One region of the Rouxiella sp. Mn2063 genome, then DNA from elsewhere that is predicted to be linked to it. Evidence: predicted binding sites of a transcription regulator. Region 1 holds the regulator's gene; each other region holds the start of a gene.

Region 1 (10,895 bases):
TGTATTGCGGGCTGAAGGAAACTGAACATTAACTGGCCCGGAGTGAATTCTGATGAATGCAAAACAGTCTGATACCTTGGATAACGCGAGTCTGTACCAGCTTGCAGAACAGGCGATAAAACGTTATTCCGCCAATGTACAAGGCCAACTATCGCTGCTCTGCCGCTCAGAAAACGCGACCTTTAAAATTTTGGCCTTCGATGGAAAACGCTATGCGCTGCGTATTCATCGTGGGGATTATCATTCACGCGAAGGTATTGAAAGTGAGCTGGCGTGGTTAGATGCTTTACAGGAATCAGGTATCCAAGTACCGCAGGCGCTGACCGGTCTTGATGGCCAGCAGGTACAGACGTTAATGGTCAATGAAACTGAAAGCCGTAATGTGGTGTTGTTTCACTGGATCGAGGGTGAAATGCCGACGACGGAAGTCGATCCTCGCGCCTTTATGCAGCTCGGTGAAGTGACTGGCAGATTGCATCAGCACAGCCGTCGCTGGCAACGCCCCGCCGGGTTTCAACGCATTTTGTGGGACAACCCAAGCATGGTGGGAGAGAACAGTCATTGGGGACGTTGGCAAGATGCGCCGCGTCTGACAGCGGCAGATCATCCGCTGGTGGAAGAAGCATTGCAGCAGATCGACAGCCGTTTACAGGACTATGGACAAGACGCACAACGCTTTGGTTTGATCCATGCCGATCTGCGTTTAACCAATCTGTTGATGCATAAGGGTGAGACGCGAGTGATCGATTTTGATGACTGCGGTTTTGGTTGGTACATGCACGATGCGGCGGCGGCAATCAGTTTTATTGAACACTATCCGCAGGCGGATCAGTGGCTACAACAATGGTTACGTGGCTATCAGCGTGTCTGTCCGATTAGCGACGCGGATCTGGCCATTCTTCCGACGATGATCGCGCAGCGTCGTATCCAACTGTTGGCTTGGGTGGGATCGCATGCAACAACGGAAATGGCGATAAGCCTGGGTGAACATTGGGAAGCGGAAAGTTTACGTTTGTGCCGCCATTATCTCGACACTATTGATCAGCCTCTCGCCATTGTTTGATCCCATATTTTGATCGTTAGCTATTCTGATCCCTAGCGTGTGGACCACAGCCCAAATCTGCCCCAGCGGTGAATTTGGGCTGATGAACAATAATATTTATCCTGTTATCTAGCATATCTGCTCATCTCGCGTTAACTCGGATTTTCCACACACTCTTTTAATCTATCCAGAAAATGCATGGCTGTTTGGCAACATGAGTGGTTGTACGCTGCCCGTTTTCTGTGCACCACTGCACAACCACAAGTCGCCAGAGACTCTATCTTAATCTCTAGGGGAAGGAGTAATCGCTGTCGCCCTGTCTCATTGGAGACTGCAGATTGGTATGAAACTTGCAGTACTCCATCATCTTTGATGCCAACAGAGTGAACCGATGATGCGGACAGATATCCTTCGTCAGGCCAGTCCGTTTGGTCTGACACAACATAACAGTAATTGCGGCGTACTCGCCGCCGCGGCTTCGGGCCTGAGCGATTTCATCCTCGGCAAAGGGGCGGATGTTGATCGGGTGCTGGGCACCTGTCATATCAACCCGGAATTGTTACAACAACCGACGATGAGTCTTGAACTGACCAACTACTGCAAGGTATTGGAGGAGGCCGCTCGCCAATCCGCTTGTGATAACTTTGGTCTGCTTTATGGCCGACAATTTAAACCTCAGTCATTGGGCTTAATTGGTTATATCGGGTTGTGTTCTGAGACGGCAGAACGGGCGCTGCAAAACGTGGTCAACGCGTTTCCTTTTCATCAACACAACACCCTGACGCGGCTGGTGGATAAAGGCGATCATTACCGTCTCGATTATCAGGTACGCCACGGCGGTATTTTATCGAAACGTCAGGATGCCGAGCTAACGTTGGGGATGATCCTCAATTTGCTGCGCCACGCGTTGGGTAAAAGTTGGAACCCGCGCGAAGTTCACTTTGAGCACCCGCGCCCGGAGCAATGGCATGAGCACTGCAAGATTTTCGATGCGCCGGTCTATTTCGACCAGCCCTATAACTCAATGTTGATCGTTAAAAGCAGCCTGCAACGTGCGATGCCAGAGCGTGACGCAACACTGCTAATGGTGATGCAAGACGCGATTCGTCGGCTCAATAGCGAGAGTTTATCGCCCCAATCGTTGGTCGATAGCGCCCGTTCTGGCGTACGTCGGGCCTTATTGCACGGCGAACCGGTATTAGATGAGCTGGCAGATAAAATGGGCATGTCACCGGCATCGTTACAACGCCGGTTGCGTGAACAAAATCTGAGTTTTACGACGTTGGTCGATAAAGTACGTTGCGAAATGGCGACCCATTATTTACAGCAACAGCAATTGCCCATCTCGGAAATGGCATTATTACTGGGATATTCGGAAGCCAGCGCCTTCTCGCGCGCTTTCCGCCGCTGGTTCGGCGTAAGCCCAAGGCAGTGGCGACAGGCGAGTCAGCATTAAAATCCGACACGCCTGTTTGGGTTTTAGCGGCTATTCACTGTGTACTTATTCACTGTGCACTCTAAACTCATTGCTCAATTGACTCACGCCCAGCCCGTTGACCTTTTTGACTTTAATTTGCACCGGAATACGATCTTTCATGGCTTCGACGTGGCTGATGACGCCGATAGTTTTACCCGAAGCGTTCAGGCTATCCAAGGCATCAAGCGCGGTATCCAGCGTGTCGGCGTCAAGCGTGCCAAAGCCTTCGTCGAGGAACAGCGAGTCAATACGGGTTTTGTCGCTTACCAAATCCGAAAGGGCCAGCGCTAGCGCCAGACTGACCAGGAAGCTTTCGCCACCCGATAAAGTGCGAGTATCGCGCACCGCATCGGCCTGCCAGGTATCAACGACTTGTAGTTCCAGTGCATCGCTGGTTTTACGCTGCAACAGGTAACGTCCGTGTAGTTTCTCCAACTGGCGATTGGCCAGATAAACCAGATGATCCAGCGTTAATCCCTGCGCGAATTTACGGAATTTTGCGCCATCGCTGGAGCCTATCATCACGTTGAGATAGCCCCAGTCGTCGCAGGTTTCCTGCGCCTGTACAATTTGAGCGATCAGCGTCTGTTGCCCGCTGTGTCGCAATTTATCGCTTTCTAACTGGTTTTTCACTTCACCTAAACGTTGCTGCAAGGTTTTTATCTGTTGTGACAGTTCTGTTTGCTGCGCCGTCAATTCCTCAAGCGAATTTTCGTTTTCAGCAAGATGGGCAGGGCGTGCCAGACGATGTTGTTCTAGTGTTTGGGTCGCGTCACCGAGCAGCGTTTGTGCCTGAGTCAGTTGCTGTTGCAAGTTCTCTTTACGTTGCTGCAACTGTTGGCGCAGCGTATCGTCAAGCAGAGCCTGTTTCACCGCCTCTTCATCAGCAAATTCGCTGGCGCTTAGCGCCTGTTGCCAGCTAGTTTCTGCCTGCTGTAAACGCTCCGTAGCCTGCAACTTTTGCTGTTGTGTGCTAACAACTTGACCGGTCAGCTTGTCGCGTTGCTCCTGCGCTTTATGCAGCGATTCAGCCGCATCGTTTACCGTTTTTTCCGCCGCCTGCTGCTGTTGATGTAAATGTTCACGTACCTGGGCAACCTGGCGGTCATCAAACAGTTCGTGGCGCTGACGGTTTAGCTCAGCCAGCGTTTTTTCACCTTCAGCAAATTGCGTTTGCAGGTGTGTTAGCTGCTCTTGCAGCTTCGCCTGATTTTGCTGCGTCAGCGTAGATCGCTCTGCTAGCAACGCGCTTTGTTGCTGGACTTTCTGCTGTTCGCTCGACGCTTGATTGACCGCATCTTTGGCCTGTTGCAGTCTGCGAGACAGCTGTTCATGTTGGCTGATAAGCGCCTGCAACTGTTGTTCTTGCTGGTCGAGCTCTGCTAACCATTGCGAAATCTGCTCGGCATCCGCTAAGCCAAAGGTGAGCTTTAGCGGGGCGCTGAGCTGCTGCCAGCTATCCAACTGGGTAGTTAACTGCTGCTGGTCTTGCTCCAGCTGGGCTTGCAGGCGCGAATGCTGCTCTTTGCGACTTTTGATCCTGGCGGCCAGCTCAATACCGCTGGTTTTAATAGCGTCGAACTCCTGTTGCATCTTCTCGACCCGTTGCGCGGTTTCAGAAGGTTTTATCTCCTGATAACTGTCAATCGCCGGGTGCGATGTTGAGCCACACAGCGGACAGGCTTGGCCGCTTTGCAAATTAGCGCGTTCAGCCGTGAGGCTGACAATCAACTCTTCACTTTTCAGCCGCGCTTTCACATCGTTGAGGTGCTCCAGCTGCTTTTGACACTGTTGGCGAATCTCACCCAGCCGTTGCTCTTCTTGCGCTAATTGCGTCTGATTTTGCGCAATATCCTGGCTCTGTTGTGCAACGCGGCGGTTCAGCGGTGCAAAGAGCTGCGAGAGAGAAAACAGCTGCTGACGTACTGGGCGTAGCTGCACCAGTTCGGCTTGTTGCTGCTGTAATGTCGCCAGCGGATGTTGCTTTTCCAGCTCAGCCTGTTGCTGCTGTTGAGCGGCTAACGCTGCCGTTAGCGTGTTTTGTCTGGCCAGATGCTGAAGGTTGAGTGCATCAAGCTTTTGGCGCTCTGCGGCAAGCTGTTCCTGCGCGGCGTTTTGCTCTTTTATCTGTTCTGCCTGCTGGGCTAGCGACTGCTGAGCATCAGCTTGCAATTTACGTCGTTGCGCGATGTCACTATCCAGCGGCAACACTTTTTCTTCAATTAGCGTCTGTTGCTGGCGCTGCTGTTGTATTTGTTGCTGTCGCGCCGTTTGCGCCTGTTCCAACGCCTGATTCAGCGGCGTCATTTGAGCAACCTGTTGCGCCTGTTGCTGGGTTAATTGGCTCAGTAAATGCTGTAATTGCTGGGTTTGTTGCACGCTGCGCTGACGTTCACTGAGCAGTGGCCGCAGTTTTTCTGCCGGTTCGCTACGTGCCAGTTGTTGTAACTGTGGTGCGGCTGCGGCGCTTTCTTGTTCTGCCGCCGTTAAACGTTGCTGTGATTGGCGATGCTTTTGTTGCACCTGCTGCCACTGTTGCAGCCAGTTAAGATCCTGTTGACGCTGCTGCGCCTGCTGGCCGAGGTTCGATTCCTGGGTATTCAGCGCGGCTAATTCTGTTTCCAGCGTTTGGCGCTGTTCTTCGCTCAGCAGTTCGATACCGGCCATGCGCTGATGTAAGCCATCGAGCGTAATTTTGGCTTCTTTATTTTGTTCAAATACGCGTTCGGACAACAGGCCGTAGATTTCTGTACCGGTTAACTCTTCGAGCAGTTCGGCACGATCATTGGCATCAGCATTGAGAAAAGCGGCAAACTGTCCCTGCGATAGCATCATCGATTTGGTGAAGCGGCCAAAATCCAGCCCGGTGAGTTCGGCAATGCGATCGAGCTTATCTCGGACTTTATCAGCAATAATTTTGCCGTCTGCCAGCAGCGCCAGCTCAACTTTTGGCGCTTGTAAATTACCGTCTGGCGACATTTTTGCCCGCCGCTGGCTCCAAAAAGCACGGTAGCCGACGCCTTTGACTTCGAATTCTACTTCTGCCAGTGATTCAGCAGTATGACGCGTCATTAACTCATTCTGCGTCGGTGTCACGTTAAGGCGCGGCGTTTGGTGATAGAGCGCCAGACAAATGGCATCGAGCAGAGTGGTTTTCCCCGCGCCGGTCGGGCCGGTAATAGCAAACAGACCGTTGCTGGCAAAAGGCTCGGCGGTGAAGTCGATTTTCCATTCGCCTTCCAGTGAATTAAGATTTTTTAAACGCAGGCTCAAAATTTTCATTGGGCATCCTCGCCGCTGGCAACCTGTTCAACGATTTGGGCAAACAGGGTACGCATCCGGTCATGACGATTTTCCGTGTCGCTGTTTTCCTGCGCTAATCGGCGTTCAAACACCTCGCTCACGCTTAACTCGGTGAGCGTCTCTTTTTCCTGCTGTTGCAGGCTGTTTTGTCGTTGTTCTTTGCTGCGTCGCAGCAACACCACTTCTACCGGCAGATCGGCGGTGAGCGCTTGAATGCGCCGTTGAATATCGCTGAGATAATCCTGGGTCGCCACTTCGATATCCAGCCAGACGGTTTTGTCGTCCTCTTTCCCAGCGAAAGCGGCTAATTGCTGCTCAATATCGGCCAAAGTTCCTTTGATCATCTGCATCGGCTGGTAAGTCGGCACGGGCAGCGCGTCTACGGTGCTCAGCGCATTCTGGCTAAACTCCAGCAAATAGACGCTTTTGGGGCTGTTTAACTCATCAAAACTTAGGGCAATTGGCGAGCCGCTGTAACGAATATGCTGGCTTTTGGCCACGCACTGCGCGCGATGAATATGGCCGAGTGCGACGTAATCGGCTGGGGGAAACGCCTGTGCCGGGAAGGCATCCAGCGTACCGATATAGATATCACGTACTGAATCGGATGTGGTGACACCAACGGTGGTCAGATGGCCGGTGGCGATAATCGGTAGCGCAACCCCCAGGCGTTCGCGCTCGGCCAGCGCCGCTTGGTACAAACTGGCGTAGTGCGCGGCAATGGCTTCTTGCAAGGCCAGTTGTTTGTCATTACCCGATTGTCCCGCCTGACTGGCAAGCAGGTCGCGCGGGCGTAAAAATGGCACGGCGCAGACAATTGCCCCCGGCTGGCCGTTGCGGTTATTGAGCACCATAATTTGCTGCGATAAATCGTCGCTGACGGTGGCAATAACCTTGGTATTGAGGCAAGAGAGCAGCTCACGAGATTCATTAAGCGTGGCGACGGAATCATGATTACCCGCCAAAATAATGAGCTGGCAGCCGGTGCGTTGTAGCTCAACTACAAAGCGATTATACAATTCACGGGCATAGCTAGGCGGCGAGCCGGTATCAAAAATATCGCCGGCGACGATAACGCCATCAACCTGATGCTGTTCAACTTGCTCGATAAGCCAGCGTAAAAAGGCTTGGTGCTCTGGCGCTCGGCTTTTGGTGAAAAAGTATTGGCCGAGGTGCCAGTCGGCAGTATGAATCAGGCGCATCGCGTTCTCATGGTTAGAGGAAAATAGTGTCGTTAATTATAAACGTCGTATTGGGTGGTTGTCGTTGAAAAATCAGGAAATGATATTTGTATGACGCAAGCCAGACATGTTTACTACACTTAACTTCGGCTTGTAATGATTTTCATAAATATGTCACAAAACTGACGCATAATGTTGCTCGCAATCAAATAAAGATCGCTAACTTATTGGCAGGTTCCACGATGGCAAGACGCATATTAGTTGTTGAAGATGAGGCACCAATCCGCGAGATGGTGTGTTTTGTATTAGAGCAAAATGGCTATCACGCCGTAGAGGCAGAAGATTATGACTCTGCTGTCAGCCGTTTAATCGAACCCTTCCCTGAACTCATCTTGCTAGACTGGATGTTGCCTGGTGGTTCTGGCATTCAGTTTATTAAACATCTTAAACGTGAGGCGTTGACACGGGAGATCCCGGTCATGATGCTTACCGCCCGTGGCGAAGAAGAAGATCGGGTTCGCGGCTTGGAAGTGGGTGCGGATGATTACATCACCAAACCGTTTTCTCCGAAAGAATTAGTGGCGCGTATTAAAGCGGTGATGCGTCGTATTTCCCCAATGGCTGTTGAAGAAGTGATCGATATGCAAGGTTTAAGCCTTGATCCTTCCTCTCACCGAGTGGTTGCTAATGAGCAGGCGCTTGACATGGGGCCTACCGAATTTAAACTACTTCATTTCTTTATGACGCATTCTGAACGCGTTTATAGCCGTGAGCAGCTGCTGAATAATGTTTGGGGCACTAACGTTTATGTGGAGGATCGTACAGTCGATGTACATATCCGCCGTTTACGCAAAGCGTTGGAAGTGAGCGGTCACGACCGGATGATCCAAACCGTTCGCGGAACCGGGTACCGTTTTTCAACGCGCTATTGATTAGTTTCTACGGGGAAACCGTGTGTTAGAACGCCTATCATGGAAGCGCCTCGCGGGTGAGTTGTTTTTATTTTGCTTACCTGCGTTTATTCTCGCCATTTTTATTGGCCATCTCCCTTATCTACTCTTAGTGTCGGTATTTGCGGCACTGGGCTGGAACTACTATAACCAGCTAAAACTTTCTCATTGGCTGTGGCTGGATCGCAGCATTACGCCGCCTAGCGGGATTTGGAGCTGGGAGCCGCTGTTTTATGGTCTAAACCAGATGCAGATGCGTAATCGCCGTCGTCGCCGTGAATTAGCGTTGCTGATTAAGCGCTTTCGCAGCGGGGCTGAATCTTTGCCTGATGCAGTGGTGCTGACCACGGAAGAGGGCAATATTTTCTGGTGTAACGGACTGGCGCAGGTATTACTGGGCTTTCGTTGGCCGGAAGATAATGGCCAGCATATCTTCAATCTGGTGCGTTATCCTGAGTTTCGTTTGTGGATACAGAGTCGTGATTTTAGCCGAGCGCTGAATTTGCAGCTCAATAATGAGCATCATGTTGAGTTCCGTGTCATGCCATATTCTGAAGGTCAGCTGTTGATGGTGGCGCGTGATGTGACACAAATGCATCAGTTAGAAGGAGCTAGGCGCAACTTCTTTGCTAATGTTAGTCACGAATTACGTACCCCGCTAACCGTGGTGCAAGGCTATTTAGAAATGATGGTGGAGGCGAAGCTCGAAGAGCCTTTCCGCAGTAAAGCCTTAGATACCATGCAAGAACAGACGCGACGAATGGATGGGTTGGTCAAGCAACTGCTCACCTTATCGAGAATTGAAGCGGCCACTAATATCGATTTGAATGAGCGAGTCGATGTTCCGGTAATGTTAGGCATGATCGAGCGTGAAGCACAGACGTTAAGTTCAGGTCGCCACGAGATTGTCTTTACCGTTAATAACCAGCTCAAGGTATTTGGCAACAATGACCAGTTGCGAAGTGCTGTTTCCAATCTGGTTTATAACTCGGTGAATCATACGCCAGAAGGCACGCGCATTGAGGTGAGTTGGCAGCAAACACCGCAGGGCGCTAAATTCGAAGTAAAAGATAACGGACCCGGCATTGAAGCACAGCATATCCCACGTTTAACCGAACGTTTCTACCGAGTCGATAGAGCACGTTCGCGGCAAACCGGAGGCAGTGGATTGGGGCTGGCAATCGTGAAGCATGCGCTAAGTCATCACCATGCTCGGTTGGATATTATCAGCCAAATGGGCGTCGGCAGTTGTTTCACCTTTACCTTGCCGCAGCGGTTTATTGTGCCTCATACACAACAAGCTGAAATTTTCGTTAAGAATAAATAAGTTCCACGACTTAGCGGAAAGTTACCGTTTAAAGGCATCATAAAAGTGTGTGAAATGCTGAATTTTTGGTTATTTCACGCACTTTTTCGTTTTTTAGCGCATAACACGCTCATCATTGCTCAAAAATAATACACATCAAATGGCGTGTTTTTTGATTTAACTGGCATTAATTACTGATTCTGCATAATTGTGCAGTGGAAATCTCTGCTTTTATGATCCAGCCTTGCCTTTCCGCACTATAAACGTTTACCTTAAGCGCCGTTGCTCCCCGACACTTCCTGCATATCTGTACGGCTTTATAGCTATATAGCTCCATAAAAACAGAGCTCCCTAAGAACATAGCCTTCTGCATCCGAAGTAACTTGGGCATATCCTTTTAGACAGTGGATGATAATCGTCACCAGGCGTTTTATCCTTTTGAACAGGTAACACGGCACCAATTATGAATTATCGATTAACAAGTAAGGACGTTTGGGCGCTGGGTTTCATGACCTTTGCGTTATTCGTCGGGGCGGGAAATATCATTTTCCCACCGATGGTTGGATTGCAAGCCGGGCAGAATGTCTGGTGGGCAGCTGCCGGATTTATGATCACCGCAGTGGGCTTGCCCGTCATGACCGTGATTGCGCTGGCGCGTGTTGGCGGCGGCATTGATGGCTTGAGTTCACCGATTGGCCGTACCGCAGGCTTAGTACTGGCGACGGTGTGTTATTTAGCCGTTGGCCCACTCTTCGCAGCCCCGCGTACAGCGACAGTATCCTTCGAGTTGGGGATTGCTCCGCTAACCGGCGATGGTGCACTGCCGCTGCTGATTTATAGCCTGATTTATTTCGCGTTAGTCATTTTGATTTCACTCTATCCTGGCCGTTTGTTGGATACCGTGGGTCATATCCTTGCGCCACTGAAAATTGTTGCTTTGGCTATTTTGGGTATTGCTGCCGTTCTGTGGCCTGCCGGAACAGAAATTGCCGCGACGCCAGCTTATCAAAACGATCCCTTCTCTAATGGCTTTGTTAACGGCTATCTGACCATGGACACGTTGGGCGCACTGGTCTTTGGTATCGTGATTGTTAACGCGGCGCGTTCTCGTGGCGTAACCGAAGCGAAGTTGCTCACTCGTTATACCGTTTTGGCAGGGCTGATTGCCGGTGCGGGTTTGATGCTGGTGTACTTGAGCCTGTTTAAACTGGGCCAGGATAGCGCCAGTCTGGTACCTGATGCGCAAAACGGTGCGGTGATCTTGCACGCATATGTACAACATACCTTTGGTGGATTGGGCAGCTTCTTCCTGGCCGCACTGATCTTCATCGCTTGTATGGTAACGGCGGTTGGCCTGACCTGTGCGTGCGCGGAGTTCTTCGCTCTGCACCTGCCGCTGTCATACCGCTCCCTGGTGTTTATCTTAGGTCTGTTCTCTATGGTGGTCTCAAATCTGGGACTGAGTGAACTGATTAAGGTATCAATTCCAGTGCTGACCGGTATTTATCCTCCGTGTATTACGCTGGTGGTATTGAGCTTCACGCTGCGTTGGTGGAATAACCGCTCACGTATTGTCGCCCCTGTCATGTTGGTCAGTTTGCTGTTCGGGATTATCGATGCAATTAAAGCGTCAGCC
Region 2 (10,895 bases), on a different contig from region 1:
CGGGTGGAAAAATCGGTGGTTTTGAACCAGAACTGATGGATAACCTATGCCAACGCATGCAAATCAAATGCACCATCGTAGTGCAGAACTGGGATGGCATGATTGCTGGCCTGCAAGCCGGCAAATTTGATGTGATCATGGATTCCATCGTGATTACGCCAGATCGTGAAAAACAGGTCGATTTCACTATTCCTTATGCGTCGACTCCGGCCACTTTCGTTAGCCTGAAAGGTCAATTGCTGCCGCCGCCGAAAGCGGATGCACCGGCGCTGACTATTTCAGGTACTGCGGATCAAAATAAACAGGCGCTAGCTGCCCTGCGTACTGCGTTAAAAGGCAAAACCATCGGTATTGCTACCGGTAACGTCTATAACGCCTTCCTCGATAAATATTTCAGCGACATCGCGACTATTCGTCAATACAGCACCTCAGCAGATGCTTTCCTGGATTTGCAAACTGAGCGTATCGATGCGGTCTTGGATGATGAAACCATTTCGCAATCGATGATCACCAGCAAAGGCTATGAAAACCTTGATTACATGGGGCCGAAACTCAAAGGCACCGAGCTTGGCGGCGTTGAAGCCTTTGGTGTGAGAAAAAGCGATGCTGACCTGCGCGAGAAGTTGAACGTTGCACTCAAAGCGGCAATTGCCGATGGCACGGTGAAAACGCTGAGTGAGAAGTGGTTTAAAACAGACGTCACACCATAATTAAGGGGTTTGCCATGTTGTCATTATTTGGTTTTGGTGATGATGGTTGGTCATCCATGTTGCTGGCGGCGACGTTAACCACCCTGTTATTAACCGTCAGCGCCTTGCTTATTGGGGCCGTGTTTGGTGGCCTGGTCGCCTCTGCCAAATTATCCTCCAGCCGCATGCTGCGTGGTGTGGCTGAAGGGTATTCAGTGATCTTTCGTGGTATTCCCGAATTGCTGATTATTTATCTGTTTTACTTCGGCAGTTCAGGCGTCTTGACCGAAATTGGTAAATGGTTCGGCGCTGATGGCTTTATTCAGTTGCCGCCATTTTTTGTGGGGGCGCTGGCCATTGGGCTGATTTCTGGTTCCTATCAGGCCGAGGTGTATCGCGCTGCATTACTGGCTATTCCTCGTGGTCAAATTGAAGCAGGGATGGCGGTTGGCATGCCCAAGGGCCTGATCCTACGCCATATCACCATCCCTCAGTTGTTCCGCCTGGCGCTGCCCGGCTTATCCAACGTGTGGCAGATGAGCTTGAAAGATTCCGCGCTTATCTCAGTCACCGGGATTGTTGAGATCATGCGCGCCAGCCAGATGGCTGCCGGTTCAACCCGCCAGTATTTCACCTTCTTTGTGGCTGGTGCGGTGCTTTATCTGGTGCTCACCAGTTTTTCCAATGTCCTCTTTAACCGTGCTGAAGAGCGAATGAACCGTTCGCTCGCTCGTCAGCCGGGTAGCAGCAAATAAGGGCGGGAGAGAGATAATGATTGATATAACCTTTTTGACCAGTACTTTTCTCAAGTTGGCGGCCGCCGTGCCGACCACGCTGGGACTCTTTTTCTGCTCCTTTATCCTCGGTGGGATCTTTGCATTAGGGATTTTGGCGATGCGCCTAAGCCAATGGCGCGTTCTGCGTATGACCGCTAAAGCCTATATTCTGGTATTTCGTGGCTCACCGCTGCTGATTCAGTTATTCCTGATTTACTACGGTTTAGGCCAATTTGCCGTCATTCGCGAAAGCTTTATCTGGCCGGTGATCAAACAACCTTTCTTCTGTGCGATTTTCTCACTGGCGCTGTGTACTGCCTCTTATACGGCAGAAATCTTACGCGGTGCGAGACAGTCAATTCCGCAGGGTCAAATTGAAGCCGGTCTGGCCTGCGGTATGTCGCGCTGGTTATTGCTGCGCCGCATTATTGCGCCCATTACGTTGCGCTATGCGTTACCCGCTTACTCGACCGAAGCCATTCTATTGGTCAAATCTACCGCGCTTGCCAGCTTGGTTACCGTATGGGAAGTCACTGGCGTGGCACAAAAAATTATTCAGGAAACCTACCGCACTCTGGAAGTCTTTATCTGTGCGGCGGTGATTTACCTGCTGATCAACTATGTATTGATCAAAGCTTTCCAACTGCTTGAGCGTTACTTGTCGAAAAATGAAAGACCAACGCCTGCTACCGCTGTTGCTGAACCACAATCTGCTGAGAGGTCTTAACCATGACATCACCTGTTACGCTGTCGATGACGGATATCCGTAAATCCTTTGGTCATAACGAGGTGCTGAAAGGCATCTCTTTGGACGCTCGCAGAGGAGATGTCATTTCTATCCTTGGTGCCAGTGGTTCAGGCAAGAGTACCTTTTTGCGCTGCATTAATTTGCTGGAAACCCCTGATGCCGGCACGGTTTGGGTTGCAGGCGAAAAAATCGAAATGAAACCCCACGTTAATGGCCGCACCGCGGCTGCCGATCCTCAGCAGATTCAGCGCATTCGCGCCCGTTTGGGCATGGTGTTTCAGAGCTTCAACCTGTGGTCGCATATGACGGTGTTGCAAAACGTCATTGAAGGGCCGCTGCACGTGCTTAAACGTCCGCGCCAGGAATGTATCGAGCTGGCAGAAAAACTATTACAGCGCGTCGGCCTTTATGAGCGCCGGGCTTATTATCCATCACAGCTTTCTGGCGGCCAGCAGCAGCGTGTGGCGATTGCCCGTGCATTGGCGATGGAGCCGGAAGTCATGCTGTTCGATGAGCCTACATCAGCATTGGACCCAGAGCTGGTAGGCGAAGTATTAAAAGTGATCCGCAGTCTGGCAGAAGAGGGGCGCACCATGCTGGTGGTAACCCATGAAATGGGCTTCGCTCGTAACGTCTCTAACCGCGTGGTGTTTATGCACCAAGGCAATATTGATTGTCAGGGCGCACCGCAGGATCTCTTTGGCGCGCAGGCGTCCGAACGTTTTAGTCAGTTTATTTCAAGCCATCATTAAGAGAATGGGCATCGATAATATGAAGTCACAAGATATCGTTTGGGCAAGCCAGGCTCCGCGCTGGCAAGATGTGGCAGCCGTGGCGCGTTACCAGGCGCGCTTATCGCTGAGCGAGGAAGTGTGGGCGCGTATTCGTAATGCACGGGATATCGTCACGCGTATCCAGCAGCAGGGTGTGCGGGCTTATGGCATTAATACTGGGCTTGGTGCGCTGTGTAATATCATTTTGCCAGATGACCAATTAAGTCAGCTGTCGCGCAATACGCTAATGAGCCACGCTTGTGGCGTGGGTGAACCGCTGAAGGTTGAGCAAACCCGCGCGATTATGTGTGCTGCGGTGGCGAACTATTCGCAGGGCAAATCCGGTATTTCCCCGGTGCTGGTGCAAGGGCTGCTAGATTTGTTGAATCATGGCATTACGCCAGTGGTGCCTTCTCAAGGCTCGGTAGGTTACTTGAGCCATATGGCGCACATTTCCTTATGCCTGATTGGTATGGGTGAGGTGGATTACCAAGGGCAATGTATTGCGGCCAGCGCCGCGTTGCAGGCTGAAGGGCTGTCAGTTTGTCCACTGGCGGCTAAAGACGGCTTGAGTCTGGTCAACGGTACGCCATGTATGACTGGATTAACCGCGTTAGCGCTCGATGACGCGACTCGTCTGGCCGATTGGGCCGATGTGACCGGTGCGATGAGTTTTGAAGCCTTGCGTGGGCAAGTCGTGGCCTTTGACCCGGAAGTCCTGGCGCTGAAACCAAGCGCCAGTATTCAGTTGGTTGGCCAGCGCTTACGCCAAATATTAGCCGGTAGCCAGATTATTGCTGAGAGCGAAGGCATCCGTACCCAGGACGCGCTGAGTATTCGTTCTATTCCGCAGATCCACGGTGCCTGCCGTGACCAGATTAATTACGCGATTGGGCAAGTGGATATCGAGCTACGTTCAGCGACCGATAACCCGCTGGTCTTGGGCGATAGTGAAAACTGGCGCGTGGTATCGCAAGCTAACCCACACGGTGAAAACGTGGCGATGGCCGCTGACGCTTTGGCGATTGCTTTAGCCGAATTGGGCAGCGTGGCCGAGCGTCGCCTCGACCGCCTGATTAACCCGTTAGTGAGCGGATTGCCGCCGTTCTTGCTCAGCGAGCCGGGGGTAAACTCGGGCATGATGATCGCGCAATATGTCGCCGCCTCGCTATGTGGCGAGAACCGTCAACTGGCGCAACCGGCCGTATTGGATAACTTTGTGACGTCTGCATTGCAGGAAGATCATCTGAGCATGGGAACCAACTCGGCTATCAAACTGCTCAAGCTTATTGATAATCTCTACAATATTCTGGCGATTGAGTACTTGCTGGCTGCGCAGGCGTATGAGTTCTTTGATAATGAGAAACTGGCACCGGGTACGCGCCAAGTCTGGCAAGCCTTGCGCACTTTGGTGGCACCTTGGACGCAAGACCGCTGGTTAGCGCCAGAAATCAAAGCTACGGTGTCATTAATCAGACAGCAGGATGCATTGATTCCTGCTGCCTAATCCTATCAGGTGGGCTACTTAACCTTTTGGTTCAGGTCGCTCACCTGCTTTTCTAAAGAAGCAATCTGACTCTGACAACCTGAGTTGGTGCTATTTAAACTACTGATCTGCCCTTCCAGCGAGGCGATTTGGCTTTTATAGCCATCGCTGCTGCTACCTGAAGCGCTCAGCTGGCTTTGCAGCGAAGAAACCTGGCTTTGGTAGCTTTTACTTAAATCGCTCATTTGGCTCTGTAGCGAGGCAATCTGGCTTTTATAGCTATCGGCGCTGCTGGTGTCATTGGCCTTACTTTGCAGAGAAGCAATTTGGCTCTTATAGCTGTCGTTACTTTTACTCAGCTCATCCATCTGGCTTTGTAATGAAGCGATCTGGCTTTTATAGCTATCGCTGCCGCTGGTGTCATTGGCCTTACTTTGCAGAGAAGCAATTTGGCTCTTATAGCTGTCGTTGCTTTTACTCAGTTCGTTCATCTGGCCTTGCAGAGCAGCGATCTGGCTTTTATAGCTATCGCTGCCGCTGGTGTCATTAGCCTTGCTTTGCAGCGCGGCAATTTCACTTTTATAACTGTCATTGCTTTTACTCAGCTCGTTCATCTGGCCTTGTAATGAGGCAATCTGACTTTTATAGCTATCGTTACCGCTGGTGTCGTTAGCTTTGCTTTGTAGCGCGGCAATTTGATTTTTATAGCTGTCATTGCTTTTACTCAGTTCGTTCATTTGACTCTGTAGTGCGGCGATCTGGCTCTTATCGCTATCGCTGCCTTTTCCCGAGTCGTTGACTTTGCTTTGTAGTGCCGCAATCTGACTTTTATAGTCGTCATTACTTTTGCTTAGCTCCGTCATTTGGTTTTGTAATGCGGCGATCTGTTTTTTATCACCGTCACTGCTGCTGCCCGAGTCTTTCACTTTGCTTTCCAATGTGCCAATTTGGGTTTTATAGCCGTCATTACTCTTGGTTAACTCTGCCATCTGGCTTTGCAGTGTGGCTATCTGGTTCTTGTAGCCCTCATTACCCTTACTTGAATCGTCTATTTGCTTTTGCAGGGCAGCAATCTGCGTTTTATCGTCCTCCTTATTTTTACTCAGATCTTTTATCTGGCTTTGCAGCGTGCCGATCTCTTTTTGGTAGCTGTCCTTACCTTTACCTAATTCCTCAATCTGTTTTTGTAGTTCAGAAAACTGTTTTTGCGTGTACTCATTAATGCTTTTTATCTTGTCATTTATTTCCGAGGTGTTGTCTTTACTCAGGGTGTTTATCGACTCTTCCAGGCTTTTAATTCTGGCGTTTAATTTCGCTAAAGTATCATCGGTATTTTTTTGACCTTGTTTGATATCACTGTAACTAAAATTACTGATACCAAGCTGACCATCTATTTGTTTCAGAACCACAATATGATCCTGATCTCTAACGTTTAATGAATTTATTGAATTGCTGTTTTTAGCATAACTAATTGAACTGAAAAGAGTTAAAGCAAGGATGGGTACTAAAACGACTTTGTTCATCAGCGATTCCTTTGCTAAATATGAAGGGGGATAACACGCGAATGAATGTAGTTCATGGCATCTTTTTTAGTGTCAATTCTGTGAGGGAATGGGTAAATAATTTGCAAAGCCGCCTTAACACTTATTCTGGTGCTGCTTAACGCCGTAAGAGGAGGAGGGACTCGAGGCCTACTGGGGGATATTTGCGTTATGGATGATTTATGCCCGAGTTGATTAAAATGTGAGCTGTGTCATAAAACTGTCATATAACTACCATTTTACTGTCATCAAATTGTCCTATTTTCCTCGTGTGCCAAACTACTTTACTCAAGCTTCGACGCGAGTCGAATCAAATAATAACCACTAGGAGTGGAACATGAAACTGATGCGTACAACCGTCGCAAGTATTGTGGCAGCGACTTTTTCTTTAACAGCAATGTCTGCATTTGCAGCAACTAATTTGACAGGTGCAGGCGGTACTTTCCCAGCTCCGGTATATGCTAAATGGGCTGATGCCTATCAAAAAGCCACCGGTAGCCAGGTAAACTATCAGGGTATCGGTTCTTCTGGTGGTGTTAAGCAAATCATCGCTAAAACTGTAGACTTCGGTGCATCTGATGCGCCAATGAGCGATGCAGATTTGGAAAAAAATGGCCTGTTCCAGTTCCCAACCGTGATCGGCGGCGTGGTACTGGCTGTTAACATCCCTGGTATCAAATCTGGCGAACTGACGCTGGATGGTAAAACTCTGGGTGATATCTACCTGGGCAAAATCAAAAAATGGGATGACGCGGCAATTGCTAAACTCAACCCAGGCGTAAAATTACCATCGACTAACATCGCGGTTGTTCGCCGTGCTGATGGTTCTGGTACTTCTTATGTATTCACCAGCTACCTGTCTAAAGTTAACGCTGACTGGAAAAAAGACATCGGTGTTGGCACCACAGTTAACTGGCCTACCGGTCTGGGCGGCAAGGGTAACGACGGTGTTGCCGCATTCGTACAACGTCTGCCAGGCTCAATCGGTTATGTTGAATACGCTTACGCTAAACAAAACAACCTGACTTACACCAAATTGGTTGATGCAGATGGCAAAGCCATTGCTCCAACTGAAGCGGCATTCAGTGCAGCTGCGAAAGGTGCTGACTGGAGCAAATCCTTCGCTCAGGACTTGACCTACCAGAAAGGCGACAACGCGTGGCCAATCTCTTCTACTACCTTCATTCTGGTCTACAAACAGCAGCAAGATGCGACGAAAGGCGCTGAAGTGCTGAAGTTCTTCGACTGGGGTTACAAAAATGGCGCCAAGCTGACTACCGACCTGGATTACGCTGCGCTGCCACAATCAGTGGTTGATCAAATCCATGCTGCGTGGAAAAGCAATGTCAAAGACAGCAGCGGTAAATCGCTCTACTAGTCTGTGACTACCGGCTTGATATAAAGTATCTGTCTGCACACCTTGCCCTCTGGTTATTTTCTGCCCGAGGGCAAGTTAATCTGATAAGAAGAGAGTCGTATGGCTGAATATAAGCCGTCAATTAAAGCACCAGGAAAAAATGGTGACATCATCTTCGGCGCGCTGGTTAAACTGGCGGCGCTGATTACGCTATTGTTACTGGGTGGCATTATTGTCTCCTTGTTCATCGCCTCTCTGCCCAGCATGGAAAAATTCGGTTTTTCCTTCCTGTGGAACAAAACCTGGGATGTGCCTAACGAGCAATTTGGTGCGCTGGTTCCGATTTACGGCACTATCGTTACCTCAATCATTGCTCTGCTGATTGCTGTGCCGGTCAGTTTTGGTATTTCTCTGTTTCTTACTGAATTAGCACCTAACTGGTTAAAACGCCCGTTGGGTATTGCCATTGAACTGCTGGCGGCAATTCCAAGTATCGTTTATGGCATGTGGGGGCTGTTTATCTTTGCTCCGCTGTTTGCCACCTATTTTCAAGCTCCGGTAGGCGATGTGTTATCTAGCATCCCTATTTTAGGTGACCTGTTCGCAGGCCCAGGCTTTGGGATCGGTATTCTGGCCGCTGGTGTGATTCTGGCAATTATGATCATCCCTTACATTGCTTCGGTGATGCGTGATGTGTTCGAACAAACCCCGGTGATGATGAAAGAGTCCGCCTACGGGATTGGTTGCACTACTTGGGAAGTGATTTGGCGTATCGTTTTGCCGTTCACCAAAAACGGCGTGATCGGCGGCATTATGCTCGGTCTTGGTCGCGCGCTGGGTGAAACCATGGCAGTGACCTTTATCATCGGTAACACCTACCAGCTCGATAGCGCCTCGCTGTATGCACCGGGCAACAGCATTACCTCGGCGCTGGCCAACGAATTTGCTGAAGCGGCGTCTCCTCTGCATACCAGTGCATTGATGGAGTTAGGGCTGATTCTGTTTGTGATTACCTTTATCGTTCTGGCGTTATCAAAACTGATGATCCTGCGCTTAGCCAAGAAAGAGGGACGTTAAGATGACCACTCTGGATATGCAAAGTAATGACGCGTTGCTGATTTCACGCCGCAAACGTCAAGCGTGGCGTCGGCAGAAAAACCGTATTGCCTTGCTGTTGTCGATGGCAACGATGGTATTTGGCCTGTTCTGGCTGGTGTGGATCTTATTCACGACAGTAGTGAAAGGCGTTGATGGCATGTCACTGGCGCTGTTTACCGAGAATACGCCGCCGCCAAATACCGCCGGTGGTGGCCTCGCTAACGCCATTGCGGGCAGTGGATTACTGATTTTGTGGTCGACGCTTGTCGGCACGCCGCTGGGGATTATGGCGGGGGTTTATCTGGCTGAATACGGCCGTAAATCCGCACTGGCCGAAGTGATTCGTTTTATTAACGATATCTTGTTGTCTGCGCCATCGATTGTGGTTGGTCTGTTTGTTTACTCGGTGGTCGTTACCCGCATGGGACATTTCTCCGGTATCGCGGGCGTGTTATCACTGGCGTTGCTGCAGATCCCGATTGTTATCCGCACCACTGAGAATATGCTCAAGTTGGTTCCAGATAGCATGCGCGAAGCAGCTTATGCCTTGGGTACGCCGAAGTGGAAGATGATTTCGGCTATTACCTTGAAGGCATCAGTATCCGGGATTATCACCGGCGTATTACTGGCAATTGCCCGTATCGCAGGTGAAACGGCACCGCTGCTGTTTACATCGCTCTCCAACCAATTCTGGAGCACCGATTTAATGCAGCCTATTGCCAACCTGCCGGTGACCATCTTTAAATTTGCGATGAGTCCTTTCTCCGAGTGGCAACAGTTGGCTTGGGCAGGCGTGCTGCTGATTACCGTGTGTGTGCTGCTACTGAATATTCTGGCGCGGGTTATTTTCGCCAAGAAGAAGCAATAAACATTGAATGATGGCGGCAGCTAGCCGCCATCACATATTACCCGGCGTTGCTGATGCGGCGCGCGAAAGATAAAAGAGAGATGTCTTAATGAGTCAACAGCCAGACGCATCCAACACTAAGATCCAGGTCCGCGACCTGAATTTCTATTACGGTAAATTCCACGCGCTGAAAAATATCTCCCTGGATATTGCCAAGAATGAAGTGACCGCGTTTATCGGGCCATCGGGCTGTGGTAAGTCAACGCTGTTGCGTACTTTCAATAAGATGTATCAGTTGTATCCAGAACAGCGTGCTGAAGGTGAAATCTTACTCGACGGTGAAAATATTCTGGTCGATAAACAAGATATTGCCCTGCTGCGTGCCAAAGTTGGCATGGTGTTCCAAAAGCCAACGCCGTTCCCGATGTCAATTTATGACAACATCGCCTTTGGCGTACGCCTGTTCGAGAAATTATCGCGCACCGATATGGATGAGCGCGTGCAGTGGGCGCTGACTAAAGCCGCACTGTGGAACGAATCTAAAGATAAGCTGCACCAGAGCGGTTACAGCCTGTCCGGTGGTCAGCAACAGCGTCTTTGTATCGCACGTGGTATTGCGATTCGCCCAGAAGTGTTACTGCTTGATGAGCCATGCTCGGCGCTGGACCCAATTTCTACCGGTCGTATCGAAGAACTGATTACTGAACTGAAGTCTGATTACACTGTGGTGATCGTGACTCACAATATGCAACAGGCCGCTCGTTGCTCTGACCGCACCGCGTTTATGTATCTTGGTGAACTGATCGAATATAGCGACACGGATTCATTATTCACTTCTCCTGCCCGTAAGCAGACGGAAGATTACATTACTGGCCGTTACGGTTGATAGGAGCGAACCATGGATAACCTGAGCTTAAATAAACATATTTCCGGCCAGTTCAACGCCGAGCTTGAGCACATCCGTACCGAAGTGTTGGTGATGGGCGGGCTGGTTGAACAGCAGCTCACCGATGCGATCACCGCGATGCACAATCAGGATGCACAGCTGGCTCAGCAGGTGATTAAGGGCGATGACAAGGTCAATATGATGGAAGTGGCGATTGATGAAGCCTGTGTGCGCATCATCGCTAAACGTCAACCGACCGCCAGCGACCTGCGCCTGGTGATGGCGATTATTAAAACCATCTCTGAGCTGGAACGTATTGGCGATGTGGCCGATAAAATCTGTCGCACGGCGCTTGAGCAGTTCTCTAATGCGCACAAGCCATTGCTGGTCAGCCTGGAATCACTAGGCCGCCACACGGTGCAAATGCTGCATGATGTATTGGATGCCTTTGCTCGTATGGACTTGGACGAAGCGGTGCGTATTTACCGTGAAGATAAAAAAGTCGATCAGGAATACGAAGGTATCGTGCGCCAACTTATGACGTACATGATGGAAGATCCGCGTACCATTCCTAGCGTGTTGACTGCGCTGGTGTGTGCCCGTTCTATCGAACGTATCGGTGACCGCTGTCAGAATATCTGCGAATTTATTTTCTACTTCGTTAAAGGCCAGGATTTCCGTCACGTTGGCGGTG
Region 3 (10,895 bases), on a different contig from region 1:
GATAGCCATGGCTAATACCCGTGCTCATGGTGTTAATTGCACCAGAACCAGGGGACAAGCTTAAAATTATGGTGGTCAGGAGATAAGTTAGCCACCAGTCCATCGTCATGATACTGCTCCTTAAGGCGGTCATTTTGTGGCACAATACGCTATTGTTAACTATTACGCTACGGTTGCAAAATAACGGTTACTTTAGCTTGTCACTCTATTTTGGGATCAGCCAATGTCATCAAATTATGAGCGGTGGTTAACCCGCGAGCGCGAGTTTTCTGCATTCGCGACTGGCCCATTGTTGGACTTCTGGCGCACGAGAGAAGAAGCGCAATTTCTCGGGGTGGATAACGTCCCTATCCGCTATGTCCGTTATTGTTCCGCCAAGCACAATAAAGTGATTTTGGTATCAACAGGACGTATTGAAAGCTATGTGAAATACGCGGAAGTCGCCTATGACCTGTTCCATCGAGGTTTCGACGTCTTTATCATGGATCATCGTGGTCAAGGGCGCTCTGGGCGAGTATTGAAGAACTCGAGCTGCGGACATGTCGAACGTTTTGATGATTATGTTGCCGATCTAGGCACTTTCTATCAGTTAGAAATTGCCCCGCGTCGCTACGCCAAGAAATTTGCGCTGGCCCACTCGATGGGCGGTGCCATTCTTTCCCTCTTTTTGGCACGGACGTCGGGTCGATTCGACGCAGCGGCGCTTTGTGCGCCGATGATTGGTATTCCCTTGCCGTTGCCTTTGTGGATATCGCGTAAGATTTTAAATTGGGTGGAAAAGTACCCTCGGCGGCGCAATAGCTATGCCTTGGGAACCGGCCAATGGAATCCCGCACCTTTTGGTGTTAACCGAGTGACACATAGCCGGGCACGTTATCGGCGTAATGTACGCTTTTATGCTGACGGCCCCGACCTGCGCGTTGGCGGGCCAACTTATCATTGGGTGCGCGAAAGTATCCATGCTGGTGAACAAATTTTACTCGAAGCCAAAAATATCTCTACGCCATTGCTATTATTACAGGCAGACGATGAAAGAGTGGTCGATAACCGCGCCCAGTTTGCGTTTTGCCAGGCAATGTCTGCTGCGGGTCATCCTTGCGAAGGCAACCAGCCGTTGCTGATTGAGGGAACCCGGCATGAAATTTTGTTCGAGCGCGACCCAATGCGTACCAAGGCGCTTGATACCATCATGCGATTTTTTGCACGGTACACTTAGTTTTATTCAGATGGTTTTGATTAGAGAGCGGTGATTAGGCTGGGCTAATCACTCGCGTATCCTGTTATTGCACGTACCATTCTACTTAAAGAATTCTATGCAAGAATTCTACATCCACAGAGGTTAGAACCTAACGCTATGTATCATGTTGTCGCTTCCGATTTAGATGGCACGCTGCTATCACCCGATCATGTCCTCACGCCATATGCTAAAGAAACCTTGCAACTGCTGACGCAGCGCGGCGTGCATTTTGTGTTTGCTACCGGCCGCCACCATATTGATGTTGCTCAGATGCGTGACAATCTAGGGATCAGCGCTTATATGATCACCTCCAACGGTGCGCGGGTACATAACACGGACGGTGAGCTTATTTTCTCTCATAACCTGGATGCGGACATTGCCGGCGATCTTTTCGGCATCGTGCACGATAACCCGGATATTCTGACTAACGTGTATCGTAACGACGACTGGTTTATGAACCGCGATCGTGAGGATCAAGAGGATTTCTTCCGCGAGACGGTCTTTAAATATCAGGTTTATGAGCCGGGTTTGTTAGAAACTGACGGTATCTGCAAAGTCTATTTCACCTGTGATAACCATGAAAAACTTCTGGTATTAGAAGAAGCGATTAATGCCCGCTGGGGGGATCGCGTTAACGTCAGTTTCTCACTGCCAATGTGTCTGGAAGTAATGGGCGGCGGGGTTTCTAAAGGCCATGCGCTGGAGCAAGTTGCCAAATTGATGGGCTACAACCTCAAAGACTGTATCGCCTTTGGCGACGGTATGAACGACATGGAAATGTTGAGCATGGCAGGAAAAGGCTGCCTGATGAGTGGTTCCTTGCCAAGGCTGAAAGCACGTTTACCTGAGCTGGAAGTAATAGGTTCCAACGCAGATGATGCCGTGGTGCATTATCTGCGTAAGATGTATTTAGCCATTCTACCGTGGCCAGGTAATACATATTTCAATGAGTGAGGCGCTTGGCCTCGCTCATTGTGAGTTATCAAAAAATCGTTTTTTCTGCCCCTGACCAACGTGTTGAACCACAAAGTCGATAAAGGCTCTTACCCGCTGCGGTAAGTGGCGATTCTGTGGGTAAAGAAGGATAAAGGGACGAGAACAGCCACCAAACTGTGGTAATAATTCAACTAACTCCCCGCTTTCCAGCTCGCGTTGTACGCTGAAACGATAACTTTGTGCGATGCCGGCACCGGCGCGCGCCAGCGTCACAATCCCCAGATAGTCCTCTTTACAGGTATACCCGCCTGCTGTTGTGATTTCCTGCGTTTTACCGGCAATATTGAATAACCATGGCGTTCTGCGACCGGAGCTGGGTAACTCAAACTGGATACAATGATGGGCCTGCAAATCTTCAATATTTTGCGGTATTCCGGCGGTATGCAGATACTGTGGTGAGGCCACGACAACTAACTCCGCCTCTTCTAACTTGCGGGCAATGAGCGTCGAATCTTTGGGATCTCGCCCGCGAATCACCAGATCGTACTGATCTTCGACGAAATCGATATTGCGGGTACTGATATGGATATCGATTTCAATATCAGGATATTGTCGACGAAACTGTGGCAATAGAGGCAGCAGGCGAGAGTGAGCGTAAGGCGTGGGGACGCTAATTCTTAACAGCCCGCTAGGGGTGATTTGTTCACCTGTTGCATGGCGTTCCGCTTCGACCAGTTGCGACAGTGCCTGCTGGCACTGCTCAAAATAACGACGTCCGGCATCGGTGAGACGCATTTGGCGGGTTGTTCGGGTGAATAGACGAATTCCTAAGCGTTTTTCTAACCGGGCCACGGAACGACTGACGGCAGCGGGTGTAATGCCAGCCTGATTGGCGGCGGCGCTAAAGCTGCCTTTTTCGGCCGCGAGACAGAATAATTCAATACTGCCGAGTAAAAGATCGTCGAAATAACGGGTCATATTGGCCTGATTTATTACCTGATGTATCAATTCAAATAACATATACCTAATTTTTCCAATACGCATCGAATTGTAGAGTCTCTCCACTGCCGGGCAAGGCGTCCGGGGATAACGGAGAATTTTTCGATGAGCAATAAAACAGTCATTGTGACAGGTGCATCTAGCGGGCTCGGTTTTGCTATTGCCAAAGCCTATTTGGCGCGTGGCTATAATGTGGTCGGTAATGCTCGCACCCAGGAACGTCTTGATCAGGCGGCGCTGGCTTTCGGGGAAACGAAAGGCAAGTTTGTTGCAGTAGCGGGAGATATCGCTAGCCCTGAAACGGCGCGTAAATTATTTGCCACGGCCATCGACTCTTTTGGCAAGGTAGATATTTTGATCAACAATGCCGGAATATTTATCGCCAAGCCGCTGGTGGAGTACAGCGAAGACGATTTGGAATCGATTGTTGCCACCAATATCAAAGGCTTTTTCTATCCATCACAAGAAGCCGCTCGCCATATGGCTGCCAATAAAGACGGACATATTGTCACCATTACCGCATCGCTGGGTATGCAGCCAAACCGTAAGGTCCCCGCGTTGCTGCCAGTATTGATCAAAGGCGGGCTGAATCAGGCGACACGCGCGCTGTCTATCGAGCTTTCTACTTCTAATGTCCGAGTCAACGCCGTTGCACCGGGCATCATTGCAACGCCACTGCACGGCAGTAAACCAGAAACCCTTGCCGCGCTGAAATCACTGACTGCCAGCGGTGAGATTGGCAAGGCCGAAGATATTGTTGATGCGGTACTGTACCTGACGGATTCAAGCTATACCTCCGGGTTAGTGATGAATGTCGATGGTGGTTCGTCTTCCGGCACTTGGTAAAAGGATTGAGGATACATTATGCCTTACGTCAATATTCGTGTGACGCGTGAAGGGGTTAGCGCTGAGCAAAAACGCCTGCTGATTGAAGGAACGACTGATTTACTGTGGCAGGTTTTAGGTAAGTCGCCGGACAGAACCTTTGTAGTTATCGATGAAGTGGATACGGATAACTGGGGTGTCGGTGGGGAAGTGCTGACGGCAGTGCGCGCCAGAGGGAAGTAAGCATTATTGGTTGTTGCAGAGTAGAAACGGGCAGAGAAAACTCCGCCCGTTTTATTCGCTAGCTGTTATTGCTGCGCTTTATGTTGCTGCAAATAGCTCACCGCTTTATCTGGGAAGTCGGTGAACAAGCCGTCAACATGCGCCTGTTGGTACAAAATACCGTACAGCGCATCAACACTTTTGGCATAAGGCGGAAGTGCATCGGCACGTACGGTATAAGGATGCACCACTAAATGACTGGCGTGAGCATCGGCAGTCATGGACGTTAGCTCAACGCGATCCGCTGTCGAATCCTTATTGACTAACATGTGATAATCCGGCCCGATACCGTCGGCGTATTTAGCGATTTGCTGCATCGCCCCCGGCTTAAACATCCAATCGTAGTCGTAATTAACCCACTTGCCGTCGCGCTGTTCTTGGGTTTCATCCCAATCGGTATAGGCAATCAACTGAACCAGTTTCAAGTCCATCCCCATTTTCGGCTCCAGCTCATTTTTAATGCGCTTAAGCTCGTTTGGGTCGAAGCATTGCAGATAAACATTGTCGCTTTTGGTGTTGTAACCGTAGTGCTTGAGCACTTCCAGCACGCGGGCAGTAATATCTTTACCTTCTTTGCGATGGAACCACGGCGCTTTAATTTCGGTATAAAGACCGATATTTTTGCCGGTGGAGTGGTTCAGCCCCTGAATAAACTCGATTTCCTCTTCGAAGGTATGAATATGGAAATCAGATTTACCCATCGGGAAACGGCCCGGATAGGTTTGTACCCGCTTGCCATCTTTAATCTCAAAGCCTTCGGTAAACTTCAGCGATTTGATCTCGGCCAGAGTGAAGTCGATAGCATAGTAGCGTCCATCTTTACGGGCACGGTGAGGAAAACGCTCGGCAACGTCAGTGACGCGATCGAGGAAATGGTCGTGTAGCACCACCAGCCTGTCATCTTTGGTCATCACTAAATCTTGCTCAAGGTAATCGGCACCTTGGGCATAAGCCATCGCTTTGGCTGGCAGAGTATGTTCGGGCAGATAACCGCTTGCCCCGCGATGGGCGATAACGATTTGATGTTCAGCTGCCGTTTGGCTGGCGTCAGCGGCGTTTCCAGCCGCGCTGGCGAAACCGGCGGCGAGCATTAACCCGGCTACGGTAGTTTTAACGAACAGTTGCATGATTTAGGCTCCTTTCGCGAGTTTAGCTTTGTGCTTATTTTCACTGAGCATGGTTAACAGCAGCAGGAATACCGCCAAGATGGAACCGGCGATCATTACCAAGAAGCCGCCATTCCAGCCGAAATAGTCAACGGTATAACCGACGATGGCGCTTGCGGCGACCGAGCCACCAAGGTAACCAAACAGACCGGTAAAGCCCGCGGCAGTACCCGCTGCTTTCTTCGGTGCTAATTCCAACGCATGTAAGCCAATCAGCATGACCGGGCCATAAATCAGGAAGCCGATAATGATCATACAGGCCATATCAATACCTGGATTGCCAATCGGGTTAAGCCAGTAGACGATGGTGGCAATGGTCACCAGAATCATAAAGAACACACCGGTCGCGCCGCGATTGCCTTTAAAGACTTTATCCGACATCCAGCCGCACAGCAGCGTGCCTGGAATACCTGCGTATTCGTACAAGAAGTACGCCCATGAAGATTTATCCAGCGCGAAGTGTTTCACTTCTTTCAGATAAGTTGGCGACCAGTCGAGGATGCCGTAACGCAGCAGGTAGACAAAAACGTTCGCCAGCGCGATATACCAGAGCAGTTTGTTTGGCAGGATGTACTGCATGAAAATCTGCTTGGTGGTCAGCTCTGTCTCTGCGACGTCTTTATTGTAGTCTGGCGGGTAATCGTTTTTATATTCCTCGATAGGTGGCAGACCGCAAGACTGCGGAGTATCACGCATGGTAGCGAAAGCGAATAACGCCAGCAGGATGGCAGCAAAAGCTGGCATATATAGCGCGGCGTGCCAATCGTTGAACCATGCCATACCGAGTAAGAACAGCAGAGGAGGAAGACCGCCGCCGACGTTATGCGCGCAGTTCCACACCGAAACAATGCCGCCACGCTCTTTCTGCGACCACCAGTGAACCATAGTTCGTCCGCACGGCGGCCAGCCCATCCCTTGGAACCAACCGCATAGGAACAGCAGGACAAACATAATCGCGATGCTGGAGGTTGCCCAAGGTACAAAGCCCATAAACAGCATGACTGCTGCGGCGAGGATGAGCCCGGCAGGCAAGAAGATACGCGGGTTGGAGCGATCCGAGACCGATCCCATAATAAATTTAGAGATCCCGTACGCGATAGAGATCCCTGAGAGTGCCAGTCCAAGATCGCCGCGGGTAAAACCTTGCTCGATAAGGTATGGCATTGCCAGCGTAAAGTTCTTACGAACCAGGTAATAGGCGGCATAGCCGAAGAAGATACCCATAAATATCTGCCAGCGCAGACGACGATAGAGAGGGTCAACGTGGGCATCTGCCACGCGTGGCTTATGAGCCGCTGGTTTAAAGATACTGAGCATGAAATGCCTCCGATGGCATGAGTCAATCAATGTCACTGGTGAAAACGAGCTGAGGTCACATGTTCTATAACGAGCGTAAGACTAGTGATATGCGCGCATACGAACTGTGATAGATGACATATTTGTTACAATTATATGAATTTAGATGCGAATTTTGCGGGAATAATTTACAGATTGAAATGTGTATCAGCAGGAATTACTGGTCATAGATCACATTTTGGCAGTTTATTTTACTTGTTGGCTTTATTTTTTCGTTTCTGCTCGAATTGTTATGATCTGAGTGTAACGTTTTATCGGTGGGTCGCTAGGTGATATGGGATTGCTGAAGGGGCTTTATGTTTGATGATCAGAGCCAGGCGGCTGTGCTGAAAAACCGCCTGTCCAATGAACAGGCGGCTATCTGGACTTATTTTTACGCTGGGATCTGCTGAGTAATGCAGTGAATATTGCCACCACCAAGCAGAATTTCCCGCGCAGGGACGCCGGTAATCAGATAATCAGGATACATTTCCCGGAACAGTGCTTCGGCTTCGCCATCCGTGCGTGCGTCCAGCAATGGGAAAATAATCTGTTTATTACTGATCAGATAGTTAACGTAAGAACCCGCCAGGCGGTTACCTTCGTTACGTTCAACCGCCGTACCGTCCTGCACATCCAGTGTTTCTTCTGCGCTGGCGTAAAGCGGGCCTGGCGCAGGGAGTTTCCATACTTTCAGGCTACGTCCCTTGGCATCTTTTGTCGCGCTTAGAATATTCAGCGCGGCAACCGAGCGTGCATACTGCGGATCGTTTTGATCGTCAGTCCAATGCAGCGCGACTTCACCCGGACGCACAAAGCAGCACATGTTATCGATGTGGCCGTCGGTCTCGTCGTTGAACACGCCATCTGGTAGCCAGATGAAGTTTTGTACGTCGAGATAGTCGCTCAATTTCTGCTCAATCTGCGCCTGAGTCAGTTCAGGGTTGCGATTGGCATTGAGCAGACATTCTGCGGTGGTCATCAAGGTGCCTTCACCATCCACATGGATAGAACCGCCTTCCAGTATCAGGTCGGTGCTATAGCGAGCAAAACCGTGGTGCTCAAGCACTTGTGCCGCTACGGCCTGATCTTGATCCCAAGGTGAATATAATCCACCAAGATTTCCGCCCCAGGCGTTAAATGTCCAGTCAACGCCGCGGCGTTCGCCTTGTGGATTGACCACCACGGTTGGGCCAGTGTCACGCATCCATGCATCATCGCTTGCCATTTCAACCAGCGTAATCGAAGCGGGCATCGTTTTACGCGCCTTCTCCATTTCGGTGGCGGGTACTGCCATCAGCACCGGTGTCGTTTGGGCAATCGCCGCCGCAACAGCAGAAAACGCCTGCTGTGCTGGCGCGCCGTTGGCACGCCAGTTATCGGTACGATAGGGCCAAATCATCCACACGGCCTGCTGAGGTGCCCATTCCGCTGGCATCATAAATCCGTCTTGATGAGGTGTCGTAACCTGTGACATGGCTTAGCTCCGCGTGGTGCCATCAGAGGAGGCAATCGCACCATACATATTTGGACGGCGATCGCGGAACAGGCCCCAAGCGGCACGCTGAGCGGCGATAGCATCGAGATCAAAGGTATGAACCAACACGCCTTCGTCAGTTTTGTTAGCTTGTTTCACCAGCTCACCGGTCTGATCGGCAATAAACGAAGAACCGTAGAAGGTCATTTCCAGGCTGTCGATATACTTGCTCGCTTCGGTACCGATACGGTTAGAGGCAATAACTGGCAGCACGTTTGCCGCTGCATGGCCTTGCTGTACACGAGTCCAGTGTGGTTGGCTGTCGATATCTGGATAAGCCGGCTCAGAGCCAATTGCCGTTGGGTAGAAGATAACTTCCGCACCCTGCAATGCCAGGCAACGTGCGGTTTCTGGGAACCATTGATCCCAGCAAATACCCACGCCAACTTTTGCATAACGGGTGTTCCACACTTTGAAACCGGTATCGCCAGGAATAAAGAACTGTTTTTCCTGATAAGCCGGGCCATTTGGAATATGGGTCTTACGGTAGGTGTCCAGCACGCTGCCGTCGGCATCAATCATTACCAGAGAGTTGTAATAGGCGTTGTTAGCCTTTTCAAACAAGCTCAGCGGCAATACGACTTCTAATTCTTTAGCCAGCGCAGAGAAGTGTTTAATCAGCGGGCTGGTGGCAACTTCTTGCGCCAGCGCGTAGTGTTCTGGGCTTTGATCAATGCAGAAGTAAGGGGCAGCAAACAGCTCCTGAATCAGGATAATTTGCGCGCCTTGGGCGTGGGCCTCACGTACCAGTCGTTCTGCATTGACAATATTTTTGTCCAGATCCCAGCTGCAGGCCATTTGTGTGGCGGCGACGGTGACATTTCTCATTGAAATCTCCTGAAATTATAAAAGGTTGGAGTTTGTTTATCTAAATGGGTGCAAAAATGATCCCGATTATATGCCGGTTCTCAGCGTTTTTCTGTGAAATCGTAGAAGACACAGTTCACCAATCAATAGTGTGACCGCCAACCCCGTGATAATCGGCAGACTATGCTTGGCTTCTATTTTTCCCTCAAGTAAATCCGGGAAAATAAACAGCACCACTCCTTGAAGTATAAACAGTAAACCGAGAGATACGACTAACCACTGCCCAGGTTTTCCGCCTGGTACACGATAAGGACGTTGCACCTGTGGTGCCGAATAACGCAGCCAGAACCAGGCAGTGAATAACAAAAAATAGGGCAGCAGGAAGATACAGCTCGAGAAAGAAAAGATTAACCAGAACAAATCATTATTGCCGCTGGCGAACTGGCTGTAACAGAGGATAACCAAGGTTGAGACAAGACCTGTTGCGATGTTTGCGCCCACCGGAGTATCAAATTTTTTACTGCGTTTCCCCAACGGTTTTGGCAGGTCGCCGCTTTGCGCCGCTTCTGCCGCCGCACGGCTTGAACCAGAAGTCCAGGTAACCATATTGCTGATAAAGGTAAAAAGCGTCAGCAGACACAAGATATTCAGCATCACTTTTGAGGCGAGACTCTGACCAAACAGAATCTTTAGTGCATCAATAATGCCGGAAACTAAGCTGATTTTATCCACGGGTAGCGCAGCAAGGATACCAAGGGTGCCAAAGAGATAGAGCAGGGCAATCAATAACGCGGCGGCTAGCATCGCGCGCGGCATGGTTTTTTCCGGCTTTTTAATGAGCTTGCCCATGCAAGCAACTAATTCCAGCCCAAGCAGGCTGTAAATGATTGCCGGCAGAAAATGGCTGGCTTCATTAAAATGTGGGATCAGATTATGTAGCTGTAGGTCATTCGCTAAGCCGTGCTGTATGGCTTGATTAATTCCTGCGATGCCCAGAGTGACAATGACAATAATCTTGGCCCAGGCTCCCCAGCGGGCAATGCTAATACAAACCGTCGTTGAAATATTGCAGAACCATACCGTTAGCCAGGTAAGGGCCAGACACATCAGAATTTGCCAGTTAATATTCATTCCCGGCCAGTACAGTGAGGCGAATGTCCCGGCAAACAGGATATACACCGAAGGCATCCACAGACCGACATTGATCCAGTATAAGTAAGAGGTTCTTGCTGCCATACGATCGCCAAAGGCACGCTTCACCCAGTCATAAATTCCTCCCTCGGCAGGCCAGGTAGTGCCCAGCTCAGTAACAACTAAGGTATAGGGAAGAACAAAACCTATTAACATGATCCCCCACCAGGCAAAAGCCGAGGGGCCAATCGCCGCGGATGCAGTCAACGTATCTAGCACAATCACTGCACATATCATAAACATCGTCAGACTACCGACACCGATCTGTTGCTTCGTATCTTGTCCACTCATAAGGGCCTCTGCATGATTTCTACCTTAATTTGAGTATATAGATAGCGATGATAATGAATGAAATGTATTGTTATCATTTTACTATGCACAGAATACATAATTGTTATGGACCTCAACCTGCTCCGCCTATTGCCCATCCTCGCGCGTGAGAAGAACGTCACCCGAGCTGCTCGTAAGGCAAATCTCAGCCAGTCGGCATTCAGTCATGCGCTTAATCGCTTAAGAGAGCAGCTTAACGATCAAGTCTTTGTGCGTACCCGCAATGGGATGGAGCCGACGCCTTATGCCG

Evidence for each region. Region 1 encodes PhoB, which activates phosphate uptake and scavenging genes when phosphate is short. Its sites were predicted from a motif close to CTGTCATAAAACTGNCNNAT; they were not measured.
Region 2: pstS (phosphate ABC transporter substrate-binding protein PstS) is a predicted target of PhoB. The motif match lies at 6,223-6,242, and genes of this name have one in related genera.
Region 3: glpT (glycerol-3-phosphate transporter) is a predicted target of PhoB. The motif match lies at 6,874-6,893, and genes of this name have one in related genera.

What each region holds. Positions count from the first base shown of each region.
Region 1 is NZ_JBMOUD010000008.1:99,395-110,289, reverse strand. Features, by position in the region: gene ACL9RG_RS13400 (phosphotransferase enzyme family protein) at 53-1,063, shown strand; gene qhpR (AraC-like transcriptional regulator QhpR) at 1,437-2,498, shown strand; gene sbcC (exonuclease subunit SbcC) at 2,544-5,801, opposite strand; gene sbcD (exonuclease subunit SbcD) at 5,798-7,024, opposite strand; gene phoB (phosphate response regulator transcription factor PhoB) at 7,246-7,935, shown strand; gene phoR (phosphate regulon sensor histidine kinase PhoR) at 7,958-9,280, shown strand; gene brnQ (branched-chain amino acid transport system II carrier protein) at 9,723-10,895, shown strand, end outside.
Region 2 is NZ_JBMOUD010000002.1:59,036-69,930, forward strand. Features, by position in the region: gene ACL9RG_RS03670 (transporter substrate-binding domain-containing protein) at 1-710, shown strand, start outside; gene ACL9RG_RS03675 (ABC transporter permease) at 725-1,444, shown strand; gene ACL9RG_RS03680 (ABC transporter permease) at 1,461-2,192, shown strand; gene ACL9RG_RS03685 (ABC transporter ATP-binding protein) at 2,195-2,965, shown strand; gene ACL9RG_RS03690 (HAL/PAL/TAL family ammonia-lyase) at 2,985-4,493, shown strand; gene ACL9RG_RS03695 (hypothetical protein) at 4,508-5,881, opposite strand; gene pstS (phosphate ABC transporter substrate-binding protein PstS) at 6,351-7,391, shown strand; gene pstC (phosphate ABC transporter permease PstC) at 7,491-8,447, shown strand; gene pstA (phosphate ABC transporter permease PstA) at 8,449-9,336, shown strand; gene pstB (phosphate ABC transporter ATP-binding protein PstB) at 9,425-10,201, shown strand; gene phoU (phosphate signaling complex protein PhoU) at 10,214-10,895, shown strand, end outside.
Region 3 is NZ_JBMOUD010000013.1:58,561-69,455, forward strand. Features, by position in the region: gene rhtB (homoserine/homoserine lactone efflux protein) at 1-109, opposite strand, end outside; gene pldB (lysophospholipase L2) at 224-1,216, shown strand; gene yigL (sugar/pyridoxal phosphate phosphatase YigL) at 1,355-2,191, shown strand; gene ACL9RG_RS17365 (LysR family transcriptional regulator) at 2,207-3,193, opposite strand; gene ACL9RG_RS17370 (SDR family NAD(P)-dependent oxidoreductase) at 3,278-4,018, shown strand; gene ACL9RG_RS17375 (tautomerase family protein) at 4,037-4,240, shown strand; gene glpQ (glycerophosphodiester phosphodiesterase) at 4,306-5,406, opposite strand; gene glpT (glycerol-3-phosphate transporter) at 5,410-6,762, opposite strand; gene aguA (agmatine deiminase) at 7,175-8,257, opposite strand; gene aguB (N-carbamoylputrescine amidase) at 8,261-9,145, opposite strand; gene ACL9RG_RS17400 (APC family permease) at 9,212-10,606, opposite strand; gene ACL9RG_RS17405 (LysR family transcriptional regulator) at 10,712-10,895, shown strand, end outside.